2 regions of the Gordonia sp. C13 genome follow, and region 1 is predicted to be linked to the other one. Evidence: predicted binding sites of a transcription regulator. Region 1 holds the regulator's gene; the other holds the start of a gene.
The links. The regulator HspR, encoded in region 1, represses chaperone genes until heat shock. The targets are predictions, from matches to a motif close to ANNTGAGTNNNNNNNACTCANNT.
Positions count from the first base shown of each region.

Region 2: the regulator HspR is predicted to act here: its motif matches at 1,904-1,926, upstream of clpB (ATP-dependent chaperone ClpB).

Region 1 covers NZ_JALPSY010000008.1:179,370-182,729, forward strand. Annotated here, with positions in the region: gene M1L58_RS09590 (hypothetical protein) at 1-68, opposite strand, end outside; gene M1L58_RS09595 (hypothetical protein) at 152-1,246, opposite strand; gene M1L58_RS09600 (SRPBCC family protein) at 1,356-1,823, opposite strand; gene M1L58_RS09605 (heat shock protein transcriptional repressor HspR) at 1,878-2,276, opposite strand; gene dnaJ (molecular chaperone DnaJ) at 2,280-3,360, opposite strand, start outside.
Region 2 covers NZ_JALPSY010000008.1:52,427-55,786, forward strand. Annotated here, with positions in the region: gene clpB (ATP-dependent chaperone ClpB) at 1-1,834, opposite strand, end outside; gene M1L58_RS09005 (esterase/lipase family protein) at 2,114-3,360, shown strand, end outside.

The DNA.
Region 1 (3,360 bases):
TCGTCCACGACGGATATCCCGAGAACCACGGATCCGGGCAGTCCCCCACTCGCCGGATCTTGGGTCATCGTCACCTCCACATCGACATTTGCCCATGCAGCCTAACGGCTGGGGCCGAATCTGTGGCAGCCGGACCGTCGGTGGTACCCCGTCAGACCGAGTCGGCGGGATGCTGGGTGTACGCGGCGTCGCGTACCGCCTCGTCGGTCTCCAACCCGGCACCGAGCGCACCGCCGACCGTGGCGAGTGAGCAGGTCAGCCAAGCCACCTCCAGGTAGTCGGTGATCCCGGGGTCGTGGGCGAGCGCGTCGCCGAAGACCTGCGGGACCACCAGGCACAGCGCGCCGACGGCCGAGAGGGCGAAGAGAGCGGCGTAGAGGGCCGCGACCCCGAGCACGACGGTGATGACCGTGACGGTGTTGAACAGGACGATCTGTTCGCGCGCCTGCCGCGACGAACCCCGCTCCCACAAGTTGGCGCCGATGATCAGGGTGGCAGTGATGGCGACGATCGAGCCGACGGCGACGCCGGTGAGTCGGACCCATCCGAAGGTATCCGCGAGCAGCCAGATGTCGGCGGTCACGAGCGCGAAGACGCCGGCGGCGATGGCGCCGGTGAGCGCGCGGGTCAGTCCGAGCGCGAGGCGCCACGGCCGGTTGGCGCGGACCATGCCGAAGAGGAGCCGGAGATTGCCGGTCAGCACCCGGGCGGTGAAGGCGGTGCCCTCGTCGTCGGTGTCGGTGCCGAGCTGGCGGACGCGGTGTCGTAGTGGCGACTTCGAGGGAGACTTCCCGTGTTGCCGGAGGTCGTCGGCGTCGGCACCGAGGAGCTGGCCGATGAGACCGGTGACGGTGGTGCGCGCACGCTGTCGCAGCCCGGTCGGGCCGAGGGCGGGTACCGACAGCACCGCGACGCCGTGCACCGCGTTCGCGTGAGCGACGACGGGACGCCTTCCCACGTGCAGGGGCAGGTCGGTCAGGCACACCACCAGATCCCATTCACGTTCGAGGAGAACGTCTCTCGCGGCGTCGACGATCTGGGCGTCGGTCGCCGGCGGCTGCACCACCGTCGCCTCGACGACCTCGACCTGCCACCGGGCCCCGGGGTAGGTCGTCTGCACGTGCTCGAGCAGGTCCGCGTCGACGAGTTTGCGGGCCAGCCCGATCGGCTGCCCGGGTGCGGCCACGACTCCGAGTACGACGACGGCTTCCGCGTCGGGTTGTGACGTCTCGTCCTCGAACTCCATGGGGTGGGCTTCCTTTCGCGGCCGCCCGGGGACGGCCTGATCAGGCGGTGAAGGTCTCGATCAGGGTGTGCTGTTCGACGGTCGACCGGGTCGGCATACCCGGCGAGGTTCAGCCGAATCGATTCGCGAGCGCCCGCAACGTGCCCTCGATACCCTGACCGTTCTTCTTGTCGTAGCCGATCAGCTCCATGATCTTCGGGAACTTGAGCGTGGAGTAGTCGAAGGTCTCGGTGACCTGCGTGGTCGTCGGCGACGTGGCGACGAGCTCCCAACGCCAGTGATGGCCCATGGGGTGCTTCCACTCGACGACGCGGTCGGTGTCGACGTCGGTCGCGGTGGAGGTGATCGTGTACGGAACACCGAACTGCTTCATCCCGACGCTGAATCGCGCGCCGGGGGTGAGCTTTTCCGGACCCTTGACAGGCGTGTCCCGCACCGTCCCCGAACCGTCCAGTTCGGGATGACGATGCGGGTTGGCGATGAGAGCGAAGACCTCGGCAGCCGGTGCGTCGACGACGATGCGCCGTGAAACGCGGTGCGGGCCCGTGTCAACGGTGGTGACGGTGTCGGAAGCCATACCTCCAAGGTACGCGGGACCTACCGGTCTCCCTGACGGAACGAGCCGGACCGTTCAGTCGCCGGAGCGTTTCCGCCGCGGCTGCCACACGACGAGGGCATTGGTCCGGGGCACCGGGACGAGCTCGCCCCCGCGACGATTCCGCGACGCAGCGACCTCGTCGGAGAGCTCACGGACACGCTGCTGCAGCGCCTCGACCTGATTGCTCAGGTCGATGATCCGTTTGATCCCTGCGAGGTTGACGCCCTCCTCCTGCGAGAGACGCTGGATCTCACGCAGGAGGTCGACGTCGCGAGACGAGTAGCGGCGACCGCCGCCGCTCGTGCGTTGCGGGGTGACCAGACCGAGACGGTCATAGGTCCGCAGGGTCTGGGCGTGCATGCCGGCGAGCTCGGCGGCCACCGAGATCATGAAGGTCGCGCCGTCGGCGTCGAAGTTCTTCTGACCGGCCATGACTCACTTCCCCCAGTTCGCCCGTGGATCGAAACCGCTTGCCCGCTCGGCCTGATCGTAGGCGCGCATCGCCTCGATCGCAGCGTCGTCGAGCTTGTCCGGCACCGCGACCTTGACCGTCACCAGCAGGTCGCCTGCACCGCCGGACCGCTTGGGGACGCCGCGGCCGCGCACGCGGAGCGTGCGGCCGTCGGTGGTGTTCGGCGGGATCTTGACCCCGACTGAGCCCTCGAGTGTCGGTACCGACACCGTCGCGCCGAGAACCAGTTCCGAGATCCGAACCGGGAGCTGCACCCGAAGGTCGTTGCCGCTGCGCGTGAACTGCTTGTGCGGCGTGACGTGGACGACGACGTAGAGGTCGCCCGACGGCGCTCCGCGACGTCCGGCCTCGCCCTGGCCGGCCAGCCGGATCCGTTGTCCGTCTTCGACTCCGGCCGGGATACGCACGTTGATGGTGCGCGTCCGGTTCTTGACTCCGCTGCCGGAGCAGTCGGTGCACGGGTCGTCGATCCGCGAGCCGGTGCCCTGGCAGTCCTGGCAGGGTTCGCTGAACCCGAAGGCACCCTGGTTGCGGCTGACGAAGCCGGAGCCGTTGCAATTGGGGCACACTCGCGGGCTGGTGCCGGGCTTGGCACCCGACCCGTGACAGGTGGTGCACGGGGACGGGCTGGTCACCCGCAGCGGGACCGTCGTGCCGAGCGCCGCGTCCTTGAAGGACAGCGTCGTCTCGGTTTCGAGGTCCTTGCCGCGACGGGGACGGCTGGCCGTCGATGTGCGTTGGGATCCGCCGCCCCGGTTGAAGAGTCCGTCGAAGATGTCGCCGAATCCGCCACCGCCGCCGGCCTGACCGCCGCCGAACAGGTCGCCGAGGTCGAAGTCGCCGCCGGTCGTGTACGTCGTACCGCCGCCGGGGAAACCGCCGCCCGGGAACCCGTTGCCGCCACCGCGGAATCGTCCGCCGGCGAACATCGCACGGGTCTCGTCGTACTCCTTGCGCTTCTCCGGATCGCTCAGCACGCTGTGGGCTTCGGACACCCGCTTGAAGCGCTCTTCGGCCGCGGAATCGCCGGGATTGGCATCCGGG
Region 2 (3,360 bases), 130 kb from region 1:
CGGTCGGGCCGAGGAACATGAACGAACCCAGCGGCCGATTCGGGTCGGCGACGCCGGCCCGGGCACGACGCACCGCGTCGGAGACGGCCTCGACGGCAGCCTTCTGCCCGATGACGCGCTTGCCCAGCTCGTCCTCCATGCGCAGCAGCTTCGCGGTCTCACCTTCGAGCATGCGTCCGGCCGGGATTCCGGTCCACGACGACACGACCTGCGCCACGTCGTCGGGTCCGACCTCCTCCTGGAGCATCACGTCCTGGCCGGGATCGGTACCGGTCTTCTCCAGCGCGGCCTCGAGTTCCTTCTCCAGGCCGGGGATTCGGCCGTACCGCAGCTCGGCAGCGCGTCCGAGGTCACCGTCGCGCTCGGCGCGCTCGGCTTCCCCGCGGAGACGATCCAGCTCTTCCTTGAGGTCGCGCACCGCATCGATGGCGGTCTTCTCCGACTGCCACCGCGCGGAGAGCTCGTTGAGCTTCTCCTTCTGGTCGGCCAGTTCGGCGCGAAGCTTCTCGAGCCGTTCCTTCGACGCCGCGTCCGTTTCCTTCTGCAGCGCCACCTCTTCGACCTCGAGCCGACGGACGATGCGCTCGACCTCGTCGATCTCGACGGGGCGCGAGTCGATCTCCATCCGCAGCCGCGATGCCGCCTCGTCGACGAGGTCGATGGCCTTGTCGGGGAGGAAGCGTGAGGTGATGTAGCGATCGGAAAGCGTTGCGGCGGCGACCAATGCGGAGTCGGTGATGCGCACACCGTGGTGTACCTCGTACCGATCCTTCAGGCCGCGGAGGATGCCGATGGCATCTTCCACCGACGGTTCGCCGACGTACACCTGCTGGAAGCGACGCTCGAGTGCGGCGTCCTTCTCGATGTACTTGCGGTACTCCTCGAGCGTCGTGGCACCGACCAGCCGCAGCTCACCCCGGGCGAGCATCGGCTTGATCATGTTGCCGGCGTCCATCGCGGAATCGCCTGTGGCACCGGCTCCGACGATGGTGTGCAGCTCATCGATGAAGGTGATGATCTGGCCGTCGGAGCTCTTGATCTCGTCGAGTACGGCCTTCAGCCGCTCCTCGAACTCACCGCGATACTTCGCGCCGGCGACCATCGAACCCATGTCGAGGGAGATGACGGTCTTGTTCCGGAGCGATTCGGGCACGTCACCGGCGATGATGCGCTGGGCGAGGCCCTCGACGATCGCGGTCTTGCCGACGCCGGGTTCACCGATGAGGACCGGGTTGTTCTTGGTCCGTCGGCTGAGCACCTGCACGACGCGACGGATCTCGGTGTCGCGACCGATGACCGGGTCGAGCTTGCCCTCGCGGGCCGCTGCGGTCAGGTCGGTCGAGTACTTCTCGAGCGCCTGGTAGGTCGACTCCGGGTCCTCGCTCGTGACACGCCGGCTACCGCGGACTGCGACGAACGCATCGCGCAGCGCCTGCGGTGTTGCTCCGGCGTTGTGCAGCAACTTGGCGACATCGGAGTCACCGGTCGCCAGACCGACGACAACGTGCTCGGTCGAGACGTACTCGTCGCCGAGTTCAACGGCCAGCTGCTGAGCAGCACTGACCGCCGCGATCGATTCGCGGGAGAGTTGCGGGGTGGCACTGGCCTGCGCGACCGTCGGCATGCGGTCGACCAGCATCTGGGCCTGCGCGCGAACATTCGACGGGTCCACGCCCACTGCCTTGAGCAGCGGCGACGCGATGCCGTCGGACTGATCGAGCAGTGCCACCAGGATGTGGGCGGGCCGCACGTCGGGGTTGCCAGCACTGGCCGCCGCCTGCACAGCAGCGCTCAATGCCTGCTGAGTCTTCGTGGTGGGGGTGAAGCTGTCCACTCGCGTGCACCTTTCTCTTTAGTCCAACAGGCTCAAGTATGAGCCATACGGAGGATGCAACGCCAACAAAGTTGAGTCCATTCCGCTCATGCCTACTTAGTTTGTGATGTGCGTCACTCATTCCAGAATCACCGTTCCTCGGAGGAAGCGCCAGTCAGAAGCGGCGCATCTGCTGCCGGGGTCGCGATTTTGTGCATCTACGGGACCTTCGTACTGCCAAGTGAGAAGAGCCTCAGCGATGCGGACTCACATTTCAGTGGACAGACGTACACTGAAATCATGTCTGTCGATCCTGCCCGCACTCGCGAATTGCCGGCACTGGCGGCTCTGGGTCGCGATGAGCTGAACAAGGCGGTCTCGGGCATCGCGGCCGTTCATTCATCCGTCGCCGATACCGTGTTCGCGGGTCTGCGCGTGGCGTTGGGCGCGAGGGCCCGTCCGGCTCAGATGGTGCACGACGCGATCAGCACATCCGTCTATTCGGCGATCACGTCGACGGTCGACGTGGCCGGCGACCTGGCCGAGTCACTGACCGTTCACAGCAACGGTGTCCCGTCGGAGACCAAGCGAGGCGCTTTGGCCCTCGGCATCCTCGACGGGTTGATCGGTGATCAACTGACCGCCGAGCGTTCTCCCCTGGCTCCGGACGCCGCGGTCCGCGTGAACGGGGCGGTCGTTCCGATCACCCCGGACGGTCTGGCGATCGCTTTCCCCGAAGCGTCGGGCCACCTGACGGTTTTCCTGCACGGCCTGATGGAGACCGAGTTCGCCTGGGCGCTCGGCGACAGACCCACGTACGGCGCTCGTCTCGCCGACGATCTCGGCAGCACCGAGGTTCAGATCCGGTACAACTCGGGACGCCACATCAGTGACAACGGCCGCGATCTCGCACGACTACTCGACGATCTCGTTCTGCTGTGGCCGGTTCCGGTCACCGGCCTCACGCTCATCGGCCACTCCATGGGCGGCCTGGTCATCCGCAGCGCGTGCCATCAGGGTGTCGCCCGTGATGCGTACTGGCCCAAGCTCGTCCGACACACCGTATGCCTCGGGACTCCCCACCTCGGGGCCCCGCTGGCCCGCGGAGTCCACCGCGCGACGGCGGCCCTGCGCCTGTGGCCGACGAGCCGACCGTTCGGCACCCTGCTCGGGCGTCGCAGCGCCGGGGTTCGCGACCTGTTCCGCGGGGCGGTCACCGAGGAGCACTGGCGCGACACCGACCCGGAGGCCTTCTCCCAGCCCGCCGTCGACTATCCGCCCCTGATGGAAGGTGCGCGACATCTCTACGTGACAGCCACGGTGACCCAGCGCCCCGACCACCCGTTCGGCCGCATCGTCGGCGACGGACTGGTGCTGACCAACAGCGGAGGTGGTCGAGATCGGAAACACCACCTCGGCTTCGAAGTCGACGACGGCTTCCACATCGGCGGTGCCCATCACTTCACCCTGCTCAACAGCGATGCGGTCTACGACTGGATGCTCCCACTGCTGAAACCTCGGCGCGCGCTTCCGCCGGGCACCCTCTG